Regions from separate parts of the Nonomuraea sp. NPDC049269 genome, predicted to be linked through region 3. Evidence: riboswitches for the same ligand, from Rfam matches in the RefSeq annotation. Region 3 holds a riboswitch; each other region holds the start of a gene.
What was found. A riboswitch is a leader RNA that binds a small molecule or an ion and turns the genes downstream of it on or off. The one in region 3 is predicted to bind cobalamin.
Positions count from the first base shown of each region.

Region 1: it holds a riboswitch for cobalamin, as region 3 does, so the genes downstream of both, ACGFNP_RS36645 (CbtB domain-containing protein) here and ACGFNP_RS29600 (ribonucleoside-diphosphate reductase subunit alpha) in region 3, are expected to answer to the same signal.
Region 2: it holds a riboswitch for cobalamin, as region 3 does, so the genes downstream of both, ACGFNP_RS55525 (ABC transporter substrate-binding protein) here and ACGFNP_RS29600 (ribonucleoside-diphosphate reductase subunit alpha) in region 3, are expected to answer to the same signal.

Region 1 is NZ_JBICSO010000007.1:229,580-233,078, reverse strand. It holds gene ACGFNP_RS36660 (magnesium chelatase subunit D family protein) at 1-773, opposite strand, end outside; gene ACGFNP_RS36655 (histidine phosphatase family protein) at 770-1,324, opposite strand; gene ACGFNP_RS36650 (CbtA family protein) at 1,330-2,079, opposite strand; gene ACGFNP_RS36645 (CbtB domain-containing protein) at 2,088-2,276, opposite strand; adenosylcobalamin (AdoCbl) riboswitch at 2,277-2,425, opposite strand; gene ACGFNP_RS36640 (cytochrome c oxidase assembly protein) at 2,484-3,499, opposite strand, start outside.
Region 2 is NZ_JBICSO010000013.1:322,111-325,609, forward strand. It holds gene ACGFNP_RS55515 (ABC transporter ATP-binding protein) at 1-235, opposite strand, end outside; gene ACGFNP_RS55520 (iron ABC transporter permease) at 232-1,230, opposite strand; gene ACGFNP_RS55525 (ABC transporter substrate-binding protein) at 1,245-2,192, opposite strand; cobalamin riboswitch at 2,264-2,384, opposite strand; gene ACGFNP_RS55530 (Gfo/Idh/MocA family oxidoreductase) at 2,392-3,252, opposite strand; gene ACGFNP_RS55535 (SDR family NAD(P)-dependent oxidoreductase) at 3,288-3,499, opposite strand, start outside.
Region 3 is NZ_JBICSO010000005.1:446,268-449,766, reverse strand. It holds gene ACGFNP_RS29600 (ribonucleoside-diphosphate reductase subunit alpha) at 1-1,857, opposite strand, end outside; cobalamin riboswitch at 1,983-2,192, opposite strand; gene ACGFNP_RS29595 (tripartite tricarboxylate transporter substrate-binding protein) at 2,197-3,162, opposite strand; gene ACGFNP_RS29590 (SAM-dependent methyltransferase) at 3,283-3,499, opposite strand, start outside.

The sequences.
Region 1 (3,499 bases), on a different contig from region 3:
ACATCGGGCAGCCGCACCCCGGGCACCCTGGCCCTGGCCTGGGCGATCCGTTCGGCCAGGGCAGACTCCTCCGCCGTCCACCGGGCGGCGAAGGCGCCGGGATCGGCGTCGAAGGCCAGGCGCCGCCGTACCACCTCGGCCCGTTCGGCGGGGTCGCGGGACGCCTTCACCTCCACCGTCAGGCCGAAGCGGTCGAGGAGTTGCGGCCGTAGTTCGCCCTCCTCCGGGTTCATGGTGCCGACCAGGAGGAAGCGGGCCGCGTGCCGTACCGACACCGACTCGCGTTCGACGTAGCAGATCCCGAGGGCGGCCGCGTCCAGCAGCAGGTCCACCAGATGGTCGTGGAGCAGGTTCACCTCGTCCACGTAGAGCACGCCGCGGTGCGCGGCGGCCAGCAGGCCGGGCTCGAACGCCTTCACGCCCTCGGTCAGCGCCCGCTCCACGTCGAGCGAGCCGGCCAGGCGGTCCTCGGAGGCGCCGACGGGCAGCTCCACCAGCGAGGCGGGGCGGCGTAGCCACTGCTCGCCCGGCTCGTGCGGCCCGTCGGGGCACTCGTCGCCCGGTGCGGCGGGATCGCAGGCGAAGCGGCAGCCCGCCACGACGTCCACGGGCGGGAGCTGGGCGGCCAGCGCGCGGACGATGGTGGACTTGGCGGTGCCCTTCTCGCCGCGTACGAGCACGCCGCCCACGCGCGGCGAGACGGCGTTGAGCACCAGCGCCAGCTTCAGGTCCGCGAGCCCGACGACGGCGCTGAACGGGTAGGTGACGATCAAAGGGTGGCCTTCCGGTTGACATGCGCGACGCGCCAGCCGCCGCGTGTGCTGGACAGTTCGGTGGTGGACAACGGCGCCAGGTCGAAGCGGGTGGTGACCAGGGGGTTCAGCCCGAGCGCGTGGCCAAGGGCGGCCCTGATCACTCCCACGTCGCAGATCACGATGGCGGGGGACCGGCGTTCCGCGTCGAGCCAGGCCGCGACGCGGGCCGCCAGCGCGGCCAGGCTCTCCCCGCCGTGGGGCGTGGCGTGCGGGTCGGCGAGCCAGCTCGCCAGGGCGTCCGGCTCGGCCTCCGCGACCTTCGCGTACGGCAGGCCGCGCCAACTGCCGTGATCGGCCTCCGCGAGAGCCTGGACCACCGACGGCCGCAGTCCCATGGCGGCGGCGGTCTGATCGGCGGCCCTGGCCGGGGCCACCAGCGCGAGACCCGTCCAGGATCTGGCCCTGGCCAGGGCGGCGGCTCTGGCTAGGCTCGACGGGTCGGCGTTCTCGTCCATGGGGAAGCAGGCCGACCGCGTTCCCGGTGTGCCGGCCTGCCGTACGAACAGCACCTCTCTCAGCTCGGTGTGGGCACCGCGACGGGAACCGCGGCCGGGCGGCGGGCCGCTCGATCGCAGGCCCAGCCGAAGAGCACGCCGAACGCGGTCCAGAAGACCAGTTGCGTACCCAGCGACGCGAGCCTGAACTCCCACAGCAAGGTCGCGGGGAAGTTCGCGGGCACCTCGTTGACCGCGGGCAGCAGCGCCCAGGCGGCGATCACCGGCACCAGGAACGTCACCACCGTGACGAGCCAGCGTGCCCACGGCCCGCCCTGCGTCCGCCGCCCACTCGCCACCGCGATCGCGGTCGAGGCCAGCCCGACCCCGATCATGATCACGTAGAGCAGGGTGCGGCTGTTGATCGTCTCCGGATCGCCGACCGCTGGTGGGTTGGCGGGATATTTCAGGAATGGAAGGAGAATGATGGCCACGAAAGCGGTGGCCGCGGCGGCCAGCGCGAGCCCGCCCTCGGAGCGAGGGCCGACCCGCCCCCGCAACCCCGCGAACACCAGGGCGAACACTCCGCCCACGGCCAGCCCGTACAACCCGGTGGCCAGGAACAGCCCGGCTTTCTGGCCGGGTCTGCTGACCACCGCCTCCTCTCCATGATTGTGACCGGCCGCCTCGGCCGCGGGCGGCTGGGCGGCTTCCTCCAGGGCGATCGCGCTGTCCACACTCGGCTCGCCGAAGGCGAACGCGAAACCACCGGCGATCAGCCCGGCCAGCAGGCCCAGAAGCAGCCCCCTGACCAGCAGGGTGCGCACCACGCCGACCCCTAGTGGCACGGCACGCCGAGCAGGTGCCGCCCGTCGTGCATGAGTTCGTGGAGGTAGTTGCCGGTCTGTGAGATCGCTCCGTTGTCCATCAGGACCAGATAGGCCACCAACAGGAGCAGGGGTACGGCCAGCAGCCATGGGCGCAGGCGGGGGAAGGGAACGGACGTGGGAGTGGTCAGGCCACTCATAGTGCCTCCTCAGGGATGACGCGTCCCAACAAACGAGGTCACGGTGGCCAAGCGACCTGGCTCCCGGGATCTACGTCCCGGATACAGTGGCGCGTCCGCACCGGCTTCTCACCGGATTTCCCTTGGCCAATCGTGAAATCTACCGGAACGTATCCCTTCATCCCGTTCGCGTCAACACGCACACCATGAACGCGCAGCTCACAGAGCTCACACCGGCACGTCCACGCGGGCGACAAGCTTGAGTGCGGTCTTCCGCGACCGGGTCAGCCGTACGGCCAGCGCGGCGAGAGCCGGCACAGGCAGGACCAGGTACACCAGGCCGGCCAGCCCCTGGTCGGCCGCCACACTCGCCACGCCGCGCGGAGCCACCTGCGAGAACCACTCCTGGCCCAGCACCGGCCCGGCCAGCAGGAACAGGCCGACCACCACCTGTACCGCGACGACAGCCGCGAGCACCCACGCGCGATCCCGCCGCGTGATCGGCCGCGGCAGGGGATCGACCCCGGCCAGCAGCCAGCAGGACAGCAGCCCGGTGCCGAAGAACAGCACCTGGGTGAGCAGGTGGACCGCCTGGTTGGCGGTCGACCAGGCCAGCCAGCCGGTGCCGTACAGGACGACGACCGGCAGCACGTAAAGGGCCAGGGCGGCGATCGGATGAGTGAGCCGCGCGGCCAGGCGGCTGCGCAGGAGCGCCGAGGCGAGGTCGCCGTACTGCGATCCGGGGGTGATGGCCCGCGCGGTCAGGGTCAGCGGCGCCCCGAAGGCCAGCAGCAGCGGCCCGATGACGTTGAGCACCGTGTACTGCAGGGCGTGCGCCGACGGCATCGCCCGCGCGTAGCCGCTCACGCCGCCCACGAGCACCGCCGCCAGCACCGCCAGCCCGGCGAACCAGGCGAGCGTACGGCCCACCGGCCACGGGTCGCCGGTACGGGCCAGCCTGCGCACCCCGGCCAGATAACCGGCGGCCGGAAGCGCCAGGGCGAGCAGGACCAGCGGGTTGAGCCGGATCTCGGTGATCAGCGCGCCGATCGAGTAGGGCGCCAGGTCGTAGCCCAGCAGGTCGTTGTGGCCGCCGATGGCGGGTGGCGCGGAGCGCGACAGGCCGGCGGCCAGTCCCGTCGCCGCGGCCATCACCATCAACTCGCCGGCGGCCAGCCGGGTGAAGGTGCCTCGTGTCGTACGTTCGGCGATCGCGGCGATGGTGCGGCGGCGGTGGATCATCC
Region 2 (3,499 bases), on a different contig from region 3:
TCGCCAGCCATTCGCCGCGCCGGACCGACAGATCGACGTCGGTGAGCACCTCGCGCTCGCCGAGCCGAACCGAGAGAGCGCTGGTCTCGATCATCCGCCCCGGCAGGGCCGCTGCCGAGTCAGTGGCACCGGTCGGGTGACCGTCCGCCTGGTCAGTGGTGCCGGTCGGGTGACCGTCCGCCCGGTCAGTGGTGCCGGTCGGGTGACCATCCGCCCGGTCAGAAGTGCCGGTCATGTGGCGGTCTGCCGGGTCATGCGGAGGATGGCCACGAAGAACGGCGCGCCGACGAACATGGTGACCACCCCGATGGGCAGCTCGGCGGGGGCGATGACGGTGCGCGCGATCAGGTCGGCGAGCACGAGGAAGGCGGCGCCGCCGATCAGCGACAGCGGCAGCACGATCCGGTACGAGCCGCCCGCCAGCCGCCTGACCACATGCGGGATGACAATGCCGACGAACCCGATGAGACCGCTCACCGCCACGGCCGCCGCGGTGGCCAGGGACGCGGCCAGCAGGACCGCCAGCCGGACCCGACCGGCCCGCACGCCCAGGCTGGTGGCCTCCTCGTCCCCCACCGAGAGCACGTCGAGCATCCGCCCGTGCGCGAGCAGCAGCACCGAAGAGACGACGGCGTACGGCAGCACCAGCCAGAACTGGTCCCACCCGCCGCCCACGTCGCCCAGGATCCAGGAGTAGATGCGCTGCAACTCCTCGACCTTGAACTGCTGGATGAACGTCTGGATCGCGGTGAGGAACGAGGTGACGGCCACCCCGGCGAGCACCAGCGTGGCGGTGCCGCCCGCGCGGCCGGCGGTGTTCCCGAGCACGTACGCCAGGAACACCCCGCCCACGGCCCCCACGAAGGCGGCCACCGGGATGCCGACCACGGGGGTCGGCACGAGCACGATGACCACGGTGGTGGTCAGCCCGGCTCCGGCGGCGGCGCCGAGCAGGTACGGGTCGGCCAGCGGGTTGCGGAACACCCCCTGGTAGCCGGCCCCCGCGATGGCCAGCAGCCCGCCGACCACGGCCGCCACCAGCACTCTGGGCAGCCGCAGCTCGAACAGCAGCCCCTGTTCCACGGGCGCCAGCCCCGAGTCCACGTGCACGTACGGCAGCCAGTCGACCGCCTGGAGCACCACCTGCCACGGCGAGATGTCGGCGGCCCCGCCGAGCAGCCCGGCCACCATGGAGACGGCGAGCACGCCCAGCGCACCCACCGTCCACATCAGGCTGGACCTCACTAGCGGGTGGCCGCCTTGGCGACCGCGTCACTGATGGACTGGGCCAGGTCGACGACCCGCGGGCCCCAGCGCGAGGCGAGGTCGTCGTCGAGCTGGATCACCTGGTCGCTCTTGATGGCCGACAGTCCCTTCCAGCCGGGCCGCTTGGCCAGCGTGTCCCTGCTCTGCTGGCAGCACTTCACGTCCGCCAGGAAGATCAGGTCGGGGTCGGCCTGGGCGACGAACTCCGCCGACAGCTTGGGATAACCGCCCGCCGGGTCCGGCGCCTTGTCGGCGATGTTGGTGAGGCCGAACATGCCGTAGATCTGCCCGATGAACGTGCTCGACGTCGCAGCGTAGGGGGTCTGGTCGAGTTCGTGGTAGTAGGTGAGTTTTTTGCCCTTGGGGGCGTTCGCCGCGAGCTTGTCCAGGGCCGTCTTCATGCCTGTCACGACTTGTCCGGCCTTGTCGGTGTTGCCAGTGGCGGCGCCGAGGTCGGTGATCTCGTCGTACGCCTCGTCGAGCTTGGTGGCGGCCGGTTCCAGGAGGACCGGCACGTTCAGCTTGCCCAGCTCGGCGACCACCTTGTCGATGTCGTTGGAGACGACGACCAGGTCGGGCTTCTGGGCGACGATGGCCTCGACGTTCGGCTTGAAGCCGGACAGGTCGGTCTTGGGGACGCCGGCCGGGTAGTTGGACTGGTCGTCCACCGCGATGACCTGGGGGCCCGCGCCGATGGCGAAGAGCGTCTCGGTGTGGCTGGCGGAGAGCGAGACGATCCGCTCCGGCTTCTTGGCGATGGTGACCTTGCCGTTGGCCGCCTCGACCGTTACGGGGTAGGCGGTGGAGCCGGTCGAGCCGGTTGAGCTCGCGGGTGACGGGGTGGTGGTAGTGCTGTTCTGGCCGCATCCGGTCAGAACGAGCGTTCCCAGCAGCGCGCCCGCGAAGGCCGTGCGTACGGGCCTCACGAGAAGTCCTTTCACACTGTCGGAACCGAGAGACCCGCTGAGAGCGACGGATCACCCTTTTCCACGAGGGTTGATGACGTCAGCGCGGAGGCAGGCGACCTGGCTATGACAGTTGCGGGACAGCGCCGGACTCGCACCGGACTTCGCTGCAACTCTGCGCGTCGGACAGACGCTATCAATGCTCCGGATGGAAGCTAAGTCAAGGGGTGGCCAACTGGGTCTCCGCCTCGGCGATGATCCGCTGCAGCCGGAGCCCGTGGGCCGCGTCCAGCGGGTGTCCGCCGCCCTGGCGTACGGTCCGCGCGAACTCCTCGGCGATGGTCGCGAACGGATCGTCGTCGCCGGGCAGCAGCACCGCGTTGCCCGTTCTGCCGTACACCGCGATGCTCGATGGCGGCAGGTCGCCGGCGGCGGCCATGCTCAGCGACGCCTCGCTGACCGCGCCGCCCTCGTGGTCGAGCAGCAGGCCGGTCCAGCCGAGCGGGTTCCCGTGCGCGCGTACGCCGGTCACCGGGCCGAGCGCGGCGTCGAGCAGGTCGATCACGTGCGGCCCGACGTCCAGGAGCGCGCCGCGCTGGAGCCGCCACGGGGTGCCGAAGGGGTGGCCGCCCAGCAGGACGTTGGAGATGTTCGCGGCGTGGCCGCCGAACGCCTCGATGCCGGCGCAGCGCGCCAGGAACTCTCTGACCTGCGTGGTGTAGCGCATGGTGAGGACGAGCTGCGAGGCCACCCCGGCCTCGCGCACGGCGTCCGCGAGGCGCCGCGCGTTCTCCAGTGAGTCGGCGAGCGGCTTCTCCAGCAGCAGCGCCTTCCCGGCCCGCGCGGCGCGCACCCCCAACTCGGCCTGTACGCCCGGCGGCACGCAGAACGCCACGGCCTCGCACGCGTCGAACAGCTCCTCGATCCGCTCGAACACCGGCGCCCCCAGCCCGGCGGCGGCCTCCGGACGGCGCGCCCATACCCCGGCGAAACGGAGATACGGACTCTTGACCAGCATCGGCGCGTGCGCGCGCTCCGCCCACGGCCCCGCTCCGATCAAACCGACCGACACCGGCTCCATACATCCCCCTTTGATCCGCTTGAAGAACCCTAGAGTCATTCAGCGGCGTCGCGCCATTGGCGCAGGGCATGCTCGGGGCGGTGGGCGAGGGTGCCGGAGTCGATGACGATGGTCTGTCCCGTGATGCACCGCGACTCGCCCGAGGTGAGGAAGGCGACGAGGTCGGCCACGTCCTCCGGGGTGCAGGCCCAGGGCAGCAGGCGCTCGGCCGCCTTGTCGGCCAGCCGGTCCCGGCCGAGGGCCTGCG
Region 3 (3,499 bases):
CTGGATCGAGCCGTCCGCCCGCTTGAGGTCGTCGCGCATCCGCTGCGTCCACAGCCCACGGGCCTGCAGATCGGCCACCAGATAGCGGTTGACCTGGAGGAACTCACCCGACAGCGTCTCGCGCTTGAACACGTTGGACACCTGCGGCTCGATGCACTCGTAGCAACCGGCGATGGAGGCGATCGTCGCGGTCGGCGCGATGGCGACCATCAGCGAGTTGCGCAGCCCGGTCGTGGCGATCTTCGCGCGCAGCGCGTCCCAGCGCGGCGACCCGGCGGCGGCGTAGTGGTCGGGGTGCAGGACGCCGCCCGCCGCCCTGGTGTCGGCGTACGACGGGTGCCGGCCGCGCTCGACGGCCAGGTCGGCGGAGGTGTCGTAGGCGGCCAGGGCGATCTCCTCGGCGACGCGCGTGGACAGACCCAGCGCCTCGGGCGAGTCGAACGGCAGCCTGAGCGCGAAGAACACGTCGGCCAGGCCCATCACGCCGAGCCCGATCGGCCGCCAGCGCTTGTTGGCCGCCTCGGCCTCGGGCGTCGGGTAGAAGCCCAGGTCGATGGTCCGGTCCAGGAAGCGCACGGCCGTACGGACGGTCTGGCGCAGCCGGTCCCAGTCGACGCCGCCGTCGACCAGGTGGGCGGCGAGGTTGATCGAGCCCAGGTTGCAGACCGCCGTCTCGCCGTCGCTGGTGACCTCGAGGATCTCGGTGCACAGGTTGGACAGGTGGATGACGTTCTCGGGCCTGGCCGTCTGGTTGGAGGTGCGGTTGGCGGCGTCCTTGAACGTCATCCAGCCGTTGCCGGTCTGGGCGAGGGTACGCATCATCCGCCCGTACAGGGTCCGGGCGGGCAACTGCCGGGTGTAGCGGCCCTCGGCCTCGTAGGCGCGGTAGGCGCGGGTGAACGCCTCGCCGTACAGGTCGGTGAGGTCGGGGACCTCCTTGGGGTCGAACAGCGACCAGACCTCGTCGGCCTCCACCCGGCGCATGAACTCGTCCGGCACCCAGTTGGCCAGGTTCAGGTTGTGCGTACGTCGGGCGTCCTCGCCCGTGTTGTCGCGGAGCTCCAGGAACTCCTCGACATCGGCGTGCCAGGTCTCCAGGTAGACGCAGGCCGCACCCTTGCGACGGCCGCCCTGGTTGACCGCGGCGACGGAGGAGTCGAGCGTGCGCAGCCAGGGCACGATGCCGTTGGAATGCCCGTTGGTCCCCCTGATGAGGGATCCGCGCGAGCGCACCCGGGTCCAGGCGATGCCGATGCCTCCGGCGTACTTCGACAACCTGGCCACCTGCCCGTAGCGGTCGTAGATCGACTCCAGCTCGTCGCGCGGCGAGTCGAGCAGGAAGCACGACGACAGCTGCGGCCGGCGCGAACCCGAGTTGAACAGCGTCGGCGAGCTCGGCAGGTACGACAGCGTGGACATGAGGGCGTAGAGCTCGGCGGCCTCGGCGACCGTCTCCGACAGCCCGCAGGCCACGCGCAGCAGGAAGTGCTGGGGCCGTTCGAGCACCGCCCGCGACTCCGGGTGACGCAGCAGGTAGCGGTCGTAGACCGTACGCAGGCCGAAGTACTCGAAGCGCTCGTCCGCCTCGCCGGAGACGAGCGCGTCGAGCTCGGCGGCGTTGGCGCCGACGAACGCGGCGAGCGAGTCCTGGATCAGCCCTGCGGCGTGGGTGGCGGCGATGGACTCGGAGAAGGTCCGCACGCCGTGCCCGGCCGCCTCGTCGGCGATCTCCTCGGCCAGGAGCCGGGCGGCGACCCGGGAGTTCGCCGGGTCGGTGATCACCCGGGCGGCGGCCTCCTCGATGGCCAGCCGCCGGTCGGCGGTGGCCGACCGCGGATCGACAATGGTCTGCGTCACGTGCTCTCTCCTCGCGAGCTCATCCTCGTGAGGGCGCGCGAGAGCACGGCGGCGCTGGAGTTCTCGGCCGCGACGCCCCCGGCCCTCCCTCGAGGCCCTGGACACTTCGATGGGCGGAGCCGGGTGGCTCCCCCAACGTCACCGGCAGGTCTTCGGGCTCGCGGGCGTGGTCCTGCCCACTACTGGGCCGGCTTCCTACTGGCCGTCGCTTCCCGGATCTCTCCAGTGCTCGTGACGGCGGTCGTTCCCGCTCACCGCTGCGGGGCAGCCCCGGAATCGCACCAGGTTCCCTTTTGCTCCGCCCCGAGGGGCGAACCAGCGACGACCAGGATCCTACATCTAGTGGCCCTTCTCGCAACTACCCCAGCATGTTGTGTCAGCCGTGTCGAGCATGCCGAGATCGCGGAGCACGGCCCTGGTCCTGCCGATCTCCGAGGCGAGCCACTGTTCGAAGTCGTCGCCGCTGAGCGGGATCGAGGTCCAGCCCTCCGTGCGGCAGGCCGCCCGCCAGGTGGCGGACTCCGTGACCTCGTCGCAGAGCCGGATGGCGAAGTCCTTCCTGTCCTCGGTCATCCCCTCGGGCCCGACCGCCGCGCACCAGTCGGCGAAGTCGAGCCGCACCCCGCACTCCAGCAGGCTCGGCGCCTCGACACCGTCCACCCGGCGCGCGCTGGAGACGGCGAGCACCCGGACCCAGCCCTTGTCGATGGCCTTGCGCCAGTCCGCGAGCGTGCCGGTCGCCGCCGCGGCCTTGCCGCCGAGAAGCGCCGACGTGGCCTCCGCGCTGCCGGGGAAGCCGGTGTAGTCGACCTGCCGGGTGTCGGCGCCGAGCCCCTTGGCGATCAGCCCGAACAGCAGGTGGTCGGGCTCGCCCTGCGGCCCGCCCGTCAGCGGCGTACGGTCGGGGTGGGCGAGCAGGTGCGCGCCGAACTGGTCGAAGGTGGCGAACTTGGAGTTGGCGGGCACCACCACGACCTCGATCTGGCCGGTGAGCCTGGCCAGCGGCGTGGCGGTGTCGAGCAGGGACAGCCCGTTGTTGAGCTCGGTCGCGGCCAGCGCGGGCAGCCCTGTGACGGTGATCCTGGTGGCGGGCGGGGTGCCGGAGACCGGGAAACCCTCCCCGCGGGCGGCCTCGACGAGGGCCCGGGCGACGCGGGCCCAGCGTCCGCCACCGGGAACGATCGCGAACCGGCCCAGCATGCGGGCCGCGCTGACGGCGCTGCTTCCGAGGTTGCTCTCCGTGCCACACCCTGTCGCGCAGGCCATCATCCCAAGGCCGAGCGCGAAGAACCCCCGTCGGCGCATGGCGGTCCCTCCCCTCGCACCCCAGCAACTACCCCACGTCACCGACACTTAACCCATCGTCACACATCGGGCACTCACTACCGGAGATCACGAAAAGTCACGAAAAGCTCGGGAGCGCTTCTAGGAGTGCTTCTGGCCGACGCCGACGAGCAGGTACGAGGGCAGCGAGGGCTCGCTGACCAGCCTGGGCCGGTCGGGACGCCAGTCGGGGGCGTGCACCAGGCCCGGCTCGACCAGTTCGAAGTCCCCGAAGAACGCCCGGATCTCCCTTGGGGTCCGGTCGGTGCCGGCCCCGGCCGACGTGGGCCGGTAGAGCGCCGCCGTGCCCTCGTCGAAA